Linked DNA regions of Allorhodopirellula heiligendammensis. The protein of the gene in region 1 interacts with the protein of each later gene in a pairwise test. Links are inferred from orthologs where the notes say so. Each region holds a gene or a part of one and is shown in the gene's direction. Other genes may lie near its edges. The genes, in order: rlmKL and typA.

Evidence for each region.
Region 2: the proteins of rlmKL (region 1) and typA interact in binary tests that used the Escherichia coli proteins (3 or more experiments, as listed by UniProt). The link is inferred for Allorhodopirellula heiligendammensis from one-to-one orthologs.

What each region holds. Positions count from the first base shown.
Region 1 is NZ_SJPU01000002.1:392,824-396,176, reverse strand. The notes cover bases 293-3,320. They hold rlmKL (bifunctional 23S rRNA (guanine(2069)-N(7))-methyltransferase RlmK/23S rRNA (guanine(2445)-N(2))-methyltransferase RlmL), read left to right. Parts: upstream 293-680; coding sequence 681-2,960; downstream 2,961-3,320. Other genes in these bases: Poly21_RS11790 (DMT family transporter), read left to right, coding at 3,301-3,320; tsf (translation elongation factor Ts), read left to right, coding at 293-463. Also shown: more of tsf, read left to right, coding at 1-292; more of Poly21_RS11790, read left to right, coding at 3,321-3,353. UniProt on the Escherichia coli protein: Specifically methylates the guanine in position 2445 (m2G2445) and the guanine in position 2069 (m7G2069) of 23S rRNA. Methylation occurs before assembly of 23S rRNA into 50S subunits.
Region 2 is NZ_SJPU01000002.1:958,640-961,911, reverse strand. What follows is about bases 305-3,251. They hold typA (translational GTPase TypA), read left to right. Parts: upstream 305-815; coding sequence 816-2,687; downstream 2,688-3,251. Other genes in these bases: Poly21_RS13920 (hypothetical protein), read right to left, coding at 2,718-3,251; Poly21_RS13930 (serine/threonine-protein kinase), read left to right, coding at 305-314. In the rest of the region: more of Poly21_RS13930, read left to right, coding at 1-304; more of Poly21_RS13920, read right to left, coding at 3,252-3,272. UniProt on the Escherichia coli protein: A 50S ribosomal subunit assembly protein with GTPase and nucleotide-independent chaperone activity, required for 50S subunit assembly at low temperatures, may also play a role in translation.

The sequences.
Region 1 (3,353 bases):
ACCTCAGTTCTTCCGTGGCGTAGCGATGCACATTGCCGCGATGAAGCCTTCGATCCTACACCCTGACGAATTCGATGCCGAGTTTGTTGAGAAGGAAACCGAAGCTCTCAAGGCCCAAATCATTGCTGAGAACGAACTCAATGAGAAGGAAAACCTTGGCAAACCGGTCAAGAACGTGCCCCAGTACGCCAGCCGTCGCCAACTGACGCCTGCCGTCCTGGCCGCGACTGAGGAAGCGATCAAGGCCGAACTGAAAGCCGAAGGCAAACCGGAAAAGATCTGGGACAAGATTGTTCCTGGCAAGCTCGAGCGTTTCATTGCCGATAACACTGCATTGGATCAAGAACGCTGCCTGCTGAGCCAGTTTTACGCTCTTGACGATACGAAGACGGTTGAAGTGGCTGTTAAGTCGCTCAGCCCCGAAGCTGAGATCATCGAGTTCAAACGCGTTGCCGTGAACTGAGTACCCCGGCTACTCGTCATCGTCGATATTCATGTAAACGGCTCTGGTTTCACTGGAGCCGTTTTTTTTGGTCTGTCCACGATAATTACCTGCACGAGCCTTGTTATGATCGCTTGGCGTTGACGGAGGGGATCCCGGGGCTAACGTCTACTGCCCAATCGAGTTATACCGACGGCATTCACCTGTACCTACACCTGCTTTGGACAATGAGTTCCTCATGCACTCTCAACAACAAGAATTGGATCTCATCGCTGCGTGTGCCTTTGGGCTCGAAGCGATCGTACGACGCGAACTCTCTGGGCTGGGGATCGACGCCACCATCGGTGAATCCGGACGAGTGCATTTCCGCGGTAACCTGGAGACAGTTGCCAAGGCCAATCTATGGTTACGCTGTGCTGATCGAGTACTGATCCGCGTTGCGGAATTCGCTGCCGCTGACTTTGACGCCCTGTTTGAAACGACCAAAGCGATTAGCTGGGGTGATTGGATTCCCGTCGATGGTGAATTCACGGTCACTGGCCGCAGTGTGAAGTCGACCCTGACGAGCGTGCCGGCGTGCCAGCGCGCGGTCAAACGAGCGATTGTCGATGCGATGCGTCGCGATCATGCTACCGAAACCCTGCCTGAAACGGGGGCATCGTACCCGGTCGATATCGCATTACTAAAAGATACTGCCACCATCACGATCGACACGACGGGGCGTAGCCTGCACCGCCGTGGATACCGCTCCGCCGTCACGGCCGCACCGCTCAAAGAAACCCTCGCTGCAGCCATGGTGATGCTGAGCTATTGGAAGCGGGATCGGCCGCTCGTTGATCCGTTCTGTGGCAGCGGCACGATTCTCATCGAAGCAGCGATGATCGGCCGCAACATGGCGCCAGGCCAATCTCGCGAGTTTCGATTTGAGCAGTGGCAGGATGCACCGCGTGAAGCGATCCTGCAGCTTCGTACGGAGGCATTGCAAGGCGTGCTCGAGCCACTGCCGCAGCGACTGCTCGGCAGCGATACTGATTTTCGGGTCCTGCGGTTCGCTCGCGAAAACGCCGAGGCGGCGGGAGTAACGGCCGACGTGCATTTTGAGACTGCGGATGTTCGCGATTCGCGTAGCAGCCGGCGGTTCGGATGCCTGATCACCAACCCACCCTACGGCATGCGACTCGGTCGTGACTGGGAGATTGAAGAACTCTACGCCGCGCTGCCCAATGTTTTACGGCATCTACCGACATGGTCCTTCTATTTCCTGACTTCATTTTCCGCGTTCGAAAAGGTGCTCGGTCGCAGCGCCGATCGTCGGCGCAAGCTTTACAACGGCCGCATTGAGTGTACCTACTACCAATTTCAAGGTCCCAAGCCAGTCGCGGATTCGCCGCGCACATCGGCGTCGCCTGACACCGCAGTAGCGTCTGAGGTAGTGCCAGCTGCGCCGGAGAGAGTCGACGACGCTAGCGGTGATCGCGAGGCACAGTCAGTTGCCTCTGAGCCGCAGCTGGAGAAATCCCCGCGACCGTATGTGCACGCCGTTGGCGAGGCTGCCTTTGGTGCATTGGCGGATAACGCACAGCACCAAGCTGACCTGTTTGCGACGCGGCTGCGGAAACGTGCCAAGCATTTTCGGAAGATGATGGCGCGGCGTAACATTACTTGTTTCCGTCTTTATGAACGTGACGTGCCCGAAATCCCACTGGTCGTGGATCGTTACGAAAACTACCTTCACCTGAGTGAGTTTGAACGGCCACACGATCGCGACGCCGCTCAACATGCTGCTTGGTTGGATCTCATGGCCGCCACTGCCGGCGAGGCACTCGATGTGCCCAAACAGAACGTGTTTCTGAAACGACGTTCACGCCAGCGGGGAAACACCCAGCACGAGAAGATCTCGCAAACCGACCAAAGGATTCCTGTCCAGGAAGGTGGTCTCACCTTCCTGGTTAATCTTGCGGACTATATCGATACCGGGTTGTTTCTGGACCACCGCGTCACGCGTGGTATGGTTCGCGAACAGTCTGCTGGCAAGCATGTTCTGAATCTTTTTGCGTACACCGGTTCATTCACTACCTACGCGGCCGCAGGCGGCGCCGCATCGACGACGAGCGTCGATCTCTCGCAGACCTACCTCGACTGGGCACAAGAAAATCTGAAAGCCAACGGTTTGAGCGGCCCCCAACATCAGTTCGCGGCAATGGACATCGGTGAATTCATTCGCCGCCATCGGACCGGTGAGGTATATGATCTCGTCATCTGCGACCCACCCACGTTCTCCAACAGCAAACGCACCGATGAAGACTGGAACGTGCAAACCGACGCCGTGCCATTGCTCAACAACATTCTGAAACTGGTCCGACCGGGCGGCGTGATCTTCTTCTCCACCAACTTTCGCAGATTTAAGTTTGATATCGAGTCGCTCACCGCGACCGCGATCCATGAAATCTCCAAACAAACGGTTCCTGACGAGTTTCGCAATCGCCGCATCCATCGCTGTTGGCGAATCGAGAAGTAGAGGACCGGTCGCAGGCAACGGAGGTTTTTACTGACCTCTCCCACGGGAAGCCCCCAACCCTTGGAACACAACGTCGGCAGGCGTACACGGCTGAGTAAGAGAAGAACGCGGTCGAACTCATAGTCAATCAAGGAACATCGAATCTCTGGTGACCGCTAGCTGTCCGAGGGCGCATGCGATGAAACGCAGTACTCCGAGCGAGGGCGGAATCTCACGCGGCTGTCTTGACAAATCGATCGATGCGGCCCACAACTAGTCATCGTGATTGCCATTCAGGCCCGGACGATGTGCGACGTACCCGGTTAAGATAAGACGACGCATCCCTCAAAGGAGCGTTATCATGTCATGGGTTTTTCTCGTTATCGCAGGTCTCTTGGAAGCTGGCTGGGCGAT
Region 2 (3,272 bases), 570 kb from region 1 along the record:
GCGCTGATAAGTGGGTCGAAGATGACGAACGCAAAGCCATCTTGTGGGAGAATTCAATTTCGCGTGAAGGCCTCGCGTCGCTGCCGTTGCTAGCCCAATGGAGCAGTGAGGATCCAGACTATGCGAATCCGAATGTGATTTTCTTCAGCTCGCCGGAATTAGCGGCCTTTATCCGCAAAGCCTCTGGAAACACGGTTAGCTTTGTGGTCTCCGGTGGTAATCCCGAGGGCACGGCGGTGCGGTTCGTCAGTAAAGAGGGCGACGCTACAAAAGCCCCCACGTTGATGTTGTCGATCTCAGCACCAACGAACTGAGCCTTCGACGGCGTGTTCTTGGCTACGTTCTCGTCGCTACCGGTCGGCAGAAACTTTGGATCGACCCTGGGATCTACTTTTTCTGGGATCTGCTTTTTCTGGGAACTACCTTCTCTGGGATCAATCCTCTCGGGGATCCGTGCGTTGATGCAGCGTACCGGCGACGACTGAGCGGAAATTCGCGATTCATCTGACGGCAGCGTGCGCCGGAGGCGGTCTAGGAATCAGTCCGGGCACCTCGAGATACGCTGCCGCCGGATGAGCGAGATTCGCCGCATGGTCGGACGGGGCCGCGCGTATCCCACGCCCCCCCTTGACCGCGAATCGCAGGCTTCAAATGCGTCAACGGGCCCAGGTTCTCATTAGCAGCACTTAGGGAGGCGATGGGCAACATTCTTCCCATTTCGCCTAGTGATACTTCCACAGGGCTATTAGAACTAGCGAGTGCATATTTAACCTCATGCCCCCGCCCGACCAAAGTCCCGACCGAAAGCTCCTCCCTTGTCTTCCCCAGCTACCTTGAATCAGTCCGCATCGACAACCGATTCGTCCACCCGCGAAGACATTCGCAACGTGGTAATTATTGCCCACGTCGACCATGGCAAAACGACCTTGGTGGACTGTCTGCTGCGTCAGAGCGGCCAATACCGCGATACCGAACTGAAGGGTGAACGCATCCTCGATTCCAATGATTTGGAAAAGGAACGGGGGATCACAATTTTGGCGAAGAACATTGCGATCCCGTATCGCGGTGTGAAGATCAACCTCATCGACACGCCTGGTCACGCGGACTTCGGCGGCGAAGTCGAGCGTGTTGTCAAAATGGCTGATGGTTGCGTTGTGCTCGTCGATGCCGCCGAGGGGCCCATGCCGCAGACCCGCTTCGTGCTCGAAAAGGCGCTCCAAGCGGGCTGCAAGCCGATTGTCGTTGTCAACAAGGTGGATCGGCCGGATGGGCGGCCTCACGAGGCGCTCGACGAGGCCCTGGAATTGCTCGCCGAACTCGGTGGCGAAGAACAACTCGATGACGTGGGCTTCGTGTACACCAGTGCCAAGGAAGGATATGCGACAACTGATCACGAAGTGCGCACCGAAAACATGCTGCCGCTCCTCGACTTGTTTGTCGATCACATTCCCGGACCCACGATTGATCCCGACTCCGACTTCCAAATGATGGTCACCACACTCGACTGGAGCGAGTACGTGGGCCGGATTGCGGTCGGCCGCATCAACGCCGGTACCATCACCGCTGGGCAATCGTTCGATTTGCATTGCTTGGGCGCTGATGGAAAACCCACCAAACGCCGCGTCAAACCGTCCGCTTTGTACCTGTTTGACAATCTCGGCCGCGTGGCTGCGGAATCTGCCTCAGCGGGCGATATCGTTGCGATCGAAGGGCTCGACGATGTCGAAATTGGAGACACGCTGACGGCCATTGACGCCGATAATCCGCTGCCGCGTTTGAAGGTTGACGAACCTACCCTCGAAATGGTCTTCAGCGTCAATTCTTCGCCAATGGCGGGACGCGAAGGCAAGTACGTGACGACACGTCAAATCAAGAATCGGCTCGAAAAGGAACTCGAGCGTAACGTGGCCCTCCGAGTCAGCATGATCGAAGGTACCGAAGCCTATGCGGTCGCAGGACGCGGTGTTTTGCACCTCGCCATTCTGATCGAGACCATGCGTCGTGAAGGCTTCGAGCTGAGCGTGGGCAAGCCTCGTGTGGTCTTCAAAGACATCGACGGTAAAAAGCACGAGCCATTTGAGACCCTTCGCGTCGAAGTGCCCACCGAAGCGATGGGCCCCGTCATGGAACTCGTCGGTCACCGCCGCGGCCAACTCGAAGAAATGAAGCAGCGCGGTGACTACAGCCTATTGAAATTCAACGTCCCCTCGCGGGGCCTGATCGGTCTCCGGACCAAGCTACTCAATGCGACCCGCGGTACCGCGATCATCCACCACCGATTTGAGAGCTACAGAGTCGTCGAAGGTGACGTGCCACGTCGCGCCAACGGCGTGCTGGTATCGATGACCGGCGGCAAAACGATGCCATTTGCACTCTTTGCTCTGCAAGACCGCAGTGAGTTATTGGTGCCAGCAGGCGTCGAGGTTTATGAAGGCATGATTGTCGGCGAGAACTCGCGTGAAGGCGATATGGTTGTCAATCCGTCGCGTGAAAAGAAACTCACGAACATGCGAGCCAGCGGTAGCGATGAAAACGTGATTCTCAAGCCACCGCGCGACATGTCGCTCGAAGCGGCGTTAGAATATATCGAAGACGACGAACTCGTCGAAGTCACGCCGCTGTCGATTCGGCTGCGAAAGATCGCGTTGAAGGAAAACGAACGCCGCCGCAAAGGCCGTAACGCATAGAACGGCGAGGCAATCTTATTGGCTGCTGTCTTAGTTTTTGCGAAGTGACGTAAAGAAGGCATCGGGATCATCCAGCTCTTTCGTTTTCTCCTCATCGAGCTTGAGCTTTCCCATGCCAGCGGCCAGCTTCGCGTTACCTGGCACGTAGCTTACCAGCAAAATTTGCTGGCCATTTAATTGGAACAGCTCCGCTTCTGATCTCAGTCCGTTGAGCTGTCGCATGGTCATCCGATAGCCACTCAGTCCAGCGCGCGAGACAGGGGTAGTCGAACCGATAATGATGCCCTGCTGTTTCATCACCCGGATCAATTCGTCCATCGCAAAACTCTGTCCCGGCAGCGCAACCGGCTTGGTTGAAATGGCGAACTCGCTGTTCGTGCGACGATGCAAGACGCCGACGCTCTCGACGCCATCTTTGCTGGTTTGACCGGCCACCTTCCCAGGAGCGTCCGCCGAGTATCCTGCTAATGAAATCGTGGACCTGGATTCAGGCATGGAGCCGAGGACGAAGATCGCTGCGACGAGTCCAACGACCCCCACGATACTCAGACCAGCCAGAGCCCCGCAGCCAATGAGGATCGGTTT